DNA from 2 places in the Paenibacillus sp. FSL H7-0350 genome. Region 1 is predicted to be linked to the other one. Evidence: predicted binding sites of a transcription regulator. Region 1 holds the regulator's gene; the other holds the start of a gene.

What was found. The regulator LexA, encoded in region 1, represses DNA repair genes until DNA is damaged. The targets are predictions, from matches to a motif close to CGAACATATGTTCG.
Region 2: the regulator LexA is predicted to act here: its motif matches at 2,330-2,343, upstream of NYE24_RS11055 (ImmA/IrrE family metallo-endopeptidase).

The regions. Positions count from the first base shown of each region.
Region 1 covers NZ_CP151972.1:1,194,901-1,198,739, reverse strand. The annotation lists gene NYE24_RS05565 (hypothetical protein) at 1-235, shown strand, start outside; gene NYE24_RS05560 (hypothetical protein) at 328-549, shown strand; gene NYE24_RS05555 (hypothetical protein) at 660-878, shown strand; gene NYE24_RS05550 (L,D-transpeptidase) at 957-1,295, opposite strand; gene lexA (transcriptional repressor LexA) at 1,484-2,110, opposite strand; gene NYE24_RS05540 (LysM peptidoglycan-binding domain-containing protein) at 2,308-2,724, shown strand; gene NYE24_RS05535 (DUF896 domain-containing protein) at 2,834-3,043, shown strand; gene NYE24_RS05530 (hypothetical protein) at 3,091-3,618, shown strand; gene NYE24_RS05525 (HAD-IA family hydrolase) at 3,654-3,839, shown strand, end outside.
Region 2 covers NZ_CP151972.1:2,400,952-2,404,790, reverse strand. The annotation lists gene NYE24_RS11075 (DUF6199 family natural product biosynthesis protein) at 1-189, opposite strand, end outside; gene NYE24_RS11070 (hypothetical protein) at 287-583, shown strand; gene NYE24_RS11065 (undecaprenyl-diphosphate phosphatase) at 719-1,522, shown strand; gene NYE24_RS11060 (hypothetical protein) at 1,533-1,697, opposite strand; gene NYE24_RS11055 (ImmA/IrrE family metallo-endopeptidase) at 1,767-2,309, opposite strand; gene NYE24_RS11050 (YjfB family protein) at 2,454-2,630, opposite strand; gene NYE24_RS11045 (hypothetical protein) at 2,800-2,955, shown strand; gene NYE24_RS11040 (hypothetical protein) at 3,003-3,194, opposite strand; gene NYE24_RS11035 (NucA/NucB deoxyribonuclease domain-containing protein) at 3,281-3,721, opposite strand.

The sequences.
Region 1 (3,839 bases):
CTTCAGTGAATATTCTGTGAAGAATCTTGAGAATACGCTAGATCAGGTAATAGGCGACGGAATTAGCAAGCTGGTGGCTCAGCCTGTAATTGAGTCTTTGACCGAGCGGGATAACTACATTTTGTTCTCAGTATTTAGCGTACCAGACCTTAAAAATACCAATTTTTTTACCAGGGATGGCGGGGCTACTAAGAAGTATATTGGATTGTTTAAAATCCTTTTTATCAAGCTGTAAATATGGTTTACATATTGTTCCATGACCCGGTATAATTAAATAGATGGTTGTCGGAATCTTTTATCATGGTTGTGGAACAAGGAGGAACGAAGTTGAATACGGCTTATAAAGTACTGTCCAGTGATGCTGATCTATTCGCTGCCGCACTGGCACAGGTACAGGTCTACGTCGTTCAGCTGGTTGATGGCAAACCGCATGTGATTGCTGATTATGCCGGACCTGTACAGAAATGGACACCGGAGTACATAGTGCTGGCCGGAATGACTTATAGACGCGATGAATTTGAATTCCGGGTACGGTTGAACAAAAAGTAAGCAGATTACCTGTCCGCTGCTTGCTGCTCTTACATTACTGCCGAATCACACAAGCTTTGGAGTCATTCTTGGCATCTCTTATACTATCCAAGTGTAAAAGAGGTGTAAAGATGAGCCAAAGAGAACGTAACCGGATTCGCAGAGCCATTAATGTCCTGCTGACACAGCGGGCTGTCCTGCTGGAGAGACTGGAAGAAATCAATGAGAATCTGCGCAGAGTGCCTAGAGGTTCGCGGGCCAGAAGAGAGCTGCTGGCAGCCAGAGAATCGATCCGCGAGGCTATCCGTTTGAATACGGTGGCTATCCGTCTGTTGAGAAGTGTGCTGTAGTCTGTATCCGCTCTAATTCATTTGAATCACTGGAACCCTTGGGGCGCAATCTGGCGTCTCAAGGGTTTTTGTGAGTTCCTATTCCCTGATGGTGACACGGGTACCTATGGGAACGAGGGCAGCCAGGGTGAGAACATCTGCGTTATACATGCGGATACAGCCATGGGAGACCATGTGGCCGATGGAAGCAGGGTTATTGGTTCCATGGATGCCATAATGCGGCTTGGATAGACCCATCCAGAAGGCTCCGAACGGGCCACCCGGATTGGGCTGCTTGTTAATGATGGTGTATTCGCCTACAGGCGAGACGGTTAACATTTTGCCGATGCCGACAGGGAAGCCTCTGGTGACGACGTCATTATCCAGCAGGTACAGCATGCGCTGTGACAGATCGACGATAATTCGGTAATTGGGCATACAGATCAGCACTCCTTTGTAACAGGATATGTGCGGAGCTATGCAGCGGTTCTCAGAAAAAGTGGCCAAAAAGCTTAGTGCGAACAAATGTTTGCATTCGGCTTTTTGGCCACTTTAATAAGTGAAATGAACAGAAAACAGGCTGCTTCGCATGGTGCGGAGCAGCCTGTTCTTAAGCGGGGAGTAGATTAGTGGATATCGCGGAATAATCCGATGACCCGTCCCAAAATCGTAACCCGGTTAAGGCGGAGAGGCTCGTATGCCGGATTCTCCGGCTGCAGCCTGATATGATCCCGTTCCTTGTAGAAGGTCTTGACAGTTGCTTCATCTTCTTCGGTCATCGCTACAACAATATCGCCATTGTCGGCAGTCTGCTGCTGGCGTACGATGACATAATCCCCGTTCATAATTCCGGCATCCACCATACTGTCACCAAGGACAGATAGCATAAATACCTTGTTATCGCCTACATAATGAGCAGGTAACGGGAAGTAATCCTCAATATTCTCTGTAGCTGTAATAGGAACACCAGCTGTAACCTTACCCACTACCGGGATGCGGGTAACGGTCTGGACGAATTGATGCACATTCTCTGAATCTTCCTGGCCGAGCAATTCAATCGCACGCGGCTTCGTAGGGTCACGGCGGATCAGGCCCTTCTTCTCAAGCCGGTCCAAGTGACCATGCACGGTAGAGCTGGAGGCCAGGCCGACAGCCTCGCCAATCTCGCGGACGGACGGAGGATAACCCTTGCTGCGGACTTCATTACGTATAAATTCCAGGATCGCCAGCTGACGACTAGAAATCTTTGACATCGGTATCAACCCCATATACTATGTTTGGGAAAATTATAACATAGAACTTCCGTTCGTACAAACATAAGTTCTAAAATGAGGAAAAAAAGAGAACGCAAATAAAGAGAACAGACGTTCCGAAAAAACTATTGATCGAAACACATGTTCGTGTTATATTATTTTCGAAAGCAAGAACATGTGTTTGGAGGATGATGATCATGTTAAAGTATAGTACATACAACAGCATCTACAATAATGAGGATATCAAGGTGTCCGCTCCCGGTAATCCAACTGCTCATAGTAATGTAACCAAGGTCAAGGATGCGATTCTTCATAGTCTCACTGCGCTATCATCACTATTCCGTCAGGTCAGCCTGATGAAGATGGTTTTGGTGCTGATGCTTGTTATTTCGGGATTCACTGTGGTGGGGAATGTTTTTGCCGGTTCGGTCTCTTCACTGAAGCCGGATAAGCGGATCGTAGTCGAACGCGGTGATACCTTATGGAGCATTGCGTTAAGTAACAAGCCTGAGGACATGAGGACAGCCGTATATATAGAAGGAATAATGAAGACGAATCATTTGGAGAACAGTGTCATTAAGGCCGGAGATATTCTGACTTTACCTTTATACTGAAGGATTGTGTCAGACTAATGATCGACTCGGAGAGCTTTCAGGGGGTAGACCTTGACAAGCTCTTTTTCTCATGGCAAAGTTAAAATGAATTTAGAGGGAGGGAAACGTATTGAATATTGACGAATTGGTCGCACGCATCAATGAATTGGCACGCAAAGCTAAGAACGGCGGCCTGAATGAAGAGGAACTGGCTGAACGTGCCAAGCTCCGCGAGATTTACCTGGGGAATATCCGCACTAACTTTCGGGCCCAGCTTGATACTATCGAAATTGTGGACAATCCGGAGCATGAAGAGGGCAATAACGGACTTAAGCATTAGCCTGTTGCCTTTTCATAGATAATACAGGATGACTAGGGGGAACTTACATGGCCCGTTCTTGGGAAAGAATGGTTCAACGCAATACCAAGCAAATTAACCAGCAAAGAAAGAAGCAGGGGAAGGATTCCATTTACACTTCCAGCACTAAGACTGCCGCGAAAAGCATTGATATTTTCAAAGGCCGGAATATTGTATTCCCCGTTGTACTGATGCTGCTTGGCATCATGTTCTGGGTGGTAGGCTCAATTGACGAGGCCAAAGGAAGCGGGATTCTGGCCAACTGGCTGGGTGTGGTGCTGTACTTCCTGCTTGCTGCGCTGCTGTTCTTCCGCCGTCCGTTCCTTAAGGTTGAGCGTGCGCGTATCTCTACTATTAAATACAACCGCGAACGCTTCCTCGCTGCGGCGGATATTGAGAAGATCACTTTATCACGCAGTGTAGTAACCATTAAGTATAAGGGTAAGCGCAAGCAGTGGATTTTCTCCAAGCTGATTAACCGTTATGACACCGCTGCGATGGGGGAACGTCTGGAACAGTTCGCGAAGAACAACAATATTGAACTAGTGCACGAATAGGAAGACAGACCAGCATATAGGGAGTGGGAGAAGAAATGCCGATTACCGCCGTACTATTTGACCTTGACGATACCCTGCTGTGGGATGACCGCAGCGTGGAAGAAGCCTTCCGCTATGCTTGTGAGGCTGCTGGAGATTCCGTTGATCCACAGGAGCTGGAAGCTGCTGTACGCAGAGAAGCCCGTGCCCTCTATGAATCCTATGAGACATATCCGTTCACC
Region 2 (3,839 bases), 1.2 Mb from region 1:
AGGCAAAAAGAACAAGAAAAAGATAATTAGAACGATCACGCTGGTGATTCTGCTCATAATGAGGTAGGCTTCACTGGGGCCGGAGTCGCCTTTTACCATCCAGCCGTAACGCATACGCCAGCCCATGGCCGGGAAGAAGATATTCAATACTGCAATCAATACGAAAATAACAGCGAAAATAACAACCATTTTTACCAGCTCCTTTATCCATTTACGAAAGCCCATTGCATGAAGTTGCATATTTCTGGATGCGGGAAGTATGATTTTGACAAGAAGGAGGTCATTTATGAAGACGATATTCAAAAAACTAAGTTTCTGGCTACCTGTGTTGTCTTCGCTGGTCTGTCTCTATAATCTGTCAGGAGAAGACGACAAGAACTTATTGCTGTTCTTAACCAGTCCCTTGCTCCTAATCTTTAACCCCGAATTAACAAACCTGAATTCTTCTATGGAGAATGAGCAAGCTTTCCAGTACATTCTGTATGGCATTCATTTTGTCTCCTGGTTAGCCTTTGGCCTGATCATAGAGTGGGGGTTATCATGGGTATCACGTAAATCACAGGAACGTCCCCCAAACCACTAATTAAAGAGAGTCCAGTCCCACATGACAATTATGTCACACCACCCCCTATATTGTTAGCTCATTCGATGGGGAATTCCGTTTCTGCCTCTTATACTGGAAATATATTGATTCACTTCCGAGAGGGGTTATTCACCAGTGACTGAAGCTATCAAAGCAATACTATTAGGGATTATTGAGGGGTTGACTGAATTCTTGCCGGTCTCGTCTACCGGGCACCTTATCCTTGCAGGGGATCTGCTGGACTTCGAGGGGGAGGGTGCGGTTACCTTCAAAATCGTAATCCAGTTAGGTGCGGTAATGGCTGTATTGCTGCTGTATTGGAAAAAGTATGTGAACATCGGGATGAATATGCTGAAGCTGGATTTCTCCAAGAGCAAGGGACTGAATGCCATCCACATGATCCTGGCTATGGTTCCGGCACTAGTGGTGTATCTGCTCTTCAAAGACACGATCAAGAGCCAGTTATTCGGCCCCAAGCCGGTTCTCATTGGTCTGATTGCCGGTGGACTATTGATGATCTTCGCTGCACGCAGCAGGAGATCCGTTACGTCAGAGACGGTAGACGGGCTTAATTATACCCAAGCCTTCGGCATCGGGCTGTTCCAGTGTCTGGCGCTGTGGCCCGGGTTCTCAAGATCCGGCTCGACGATCTCAGGGGGCCTGCTGCTGGGAACCAGCCAGAAAGCCGCTGCGGACTTCACCTTCCTGATTTCAGTACCAGTAATGTTCGGAGCCAGCCTCCTGGACCTCTATGACAGCCGGAATGCGCTGAATTCGGATGATCTTGTGCTCATGCTGATCGGGTTCGTGACGTCCTTCCTCGTAGCCATGATTGCAGTAGTCACGTTCATCAAGATGATCAAGCGGCTTCGACTGGAATGGTTCGCGCTGTACCGGTTCGTGTTAGCAGGGCTGTTCTATGTAATTGTTATCCTGTAGAATCCTGCACTCAGTCGTATTCCTTAGGCTCCTGGAGCAGGATGGAGAAGGTCTGGGTCACGTGGTCCACTTCAATCGTCTCGATACCCACAAAATCCGGAATTTCAGGATGAACAGCATCGACGCTGTATTCAGGATGAGTCAGCAATAATTGAATGACTTTTAGGGCTTCCACGTTGATCTTGATCCCCTTTACAGTAGAATCTCTTGTTCTGATCTATAGTCTGTATTATCCCCGCAGCGCTTAGCGAATATGTCTGTGGATGATATTTCTGTCTTCGTTACGTTCCATAACAGCCATTAATTGCCCCTGAAAAATACGTCTCTGGATCTGGTCGATCCGCTGCAGCGCGAGAGGGACGGGAACCTGGAACGCTACAGCCAGTTCGGTAACGGCATCCTCACGGAGTTCGGGCAGCGTATTCGCGGAGATCATGACATAAGGCATGGAGGCATACAGGATGAACCGGTCGGATTCATCTCTCTGTGCCTGCGTGAACACTCCGGGCATAAGCGTAGACTTGCCGGCATGCCGCAGCAGATGACACAGCTCGTGAAGGAATTCCAGCCGCTGCAGCTCGGGAGGGAGACGGTTGTCGATGAACATGCTGTACATTCCGGCCGTAGCCTCAATCGCCTTGCTGCGGACATCCAGATAGTGTACCCAGATATTGAGCCGGTTCGCTATGTAATCGATGGAGATGTCGGACGGCTTGCGGACACCAATACGCTGGTATAGATCCTCTGTCCATTTCTCCAATGCGGTCATCTGATAATAGCCTTGCATAATCAATCACCCCATATATAAGATCGTATGTTCGTGTTATTGGCCAAAAGAAAAGCCCGAAAGGGCTAAGCAGCAGTTCAGCACGTAACTCATCACCGGCTGAAATATGGAACGGGTGTTCCTATGTATGTAAGCATAAAGGAATTACGCTCGAATATCAAGTGTTTTTCCCAAGGTGGGGTGCGTGGCCTGACTCAGCATCTGAACCATATCCTGGGCGCTGCTCTGCGCCTGCTCCTTGGCAAGGCTCATCACCTGCAGCCCTGCGGCCTGCTGTAAGGATGACTGGCTCATCACTACGGATAATGCAGCAATATCCATCCGGCATTCCTCCCTCCATATGTTGTGAAGCCATTGCTTCATACTCTATATCGACCACTGGACGCCTGTCCGTTAGGTGAATGGTATTTCTTTGCCAATTGGCCCATGCAACGGAGCGGAATTCCACATATTCTGTGCTGTATTCAATATTCAAGAGGAGGAATTAATCATGGGAGCAGAGTATGGTTGCGGTTGTGGAAATAACGTAGGTGGAGTGAATCAGGGACCTCCAATCGTTCCGGTAGTAAGCCCTTGGACTTCGACAGGTGCAATTCTGGTTCTGTTCATTCTGCTGGTTATCATCACAAAAGCCTGTTTGTTCTAGAACAGCCTATAGCCAGTGTAGCCCTGTCCGGCCTGTGCCGGATAGGGCTATTTCTTTTTTTTCTTCTTATGAGCACGGACCGTTGGCCCGATCTGGCGTGTGATTCTGCCTGTAGCTGCATCAGTTTCAATGATATAGAGCTCCTTAATTGTTCCTGCAAGCGCGAACCATTCCTGTAAGGCTTCAGCTTCGGACATAGGGCCGTACAGCCGTTTGCCCCGATAACAGATATAGAACACATCGGGCTCTCCATCTATGTTATATTATCCCATTTCATTCTACGCTTTATCGCAGTGAAATTGAATAACATCCCCCACATGCCGGCTTACTTGAAAATAAACTCCACACGCGTACCGTCTGCGAACGCCTCCAGCTGATTGCCGACCCAGCTTCCCGCTCCGCGGTTATCACTGGGGGTTATGTACTCAATATGGGCCCCGGCTCCGCCTTCCGCACACATGGCCATCGGCCATTCGTCCCGGTCATAGCCTTTCTTGGTGGGAACTCCCTTCAGCGACGCCTTGCGGTTCTCCTCAGCATCCTTGCGGTTGATGGTACAGATGGCTGACTCTCCCTTGCGGATGGCCTTTTGGATGTGCCTCGCGGTCTCCGGGTAGCGGTCTGCCGGGAACTTCAGCTTCACGATCTCCGAAGAATGACCGGAAGGGGTCTGCGGCAGCCATTGCCCGTTCTCCTCCAGCAGGTAGGCGGACAGACTGAGCAGGGCGATAATAATGAGACTGATGATGGATTTTTTGGCTTTCATATCTGCTCCTTTGGATGTGGGTATGGGTATAATGCCTGTGCCCTGAATAGTATAGCGTAAGAATAACGGATTGGGACAGCCCGAATTCTGTGCAGCAGCCGTGCTGAAGTTCCATAAT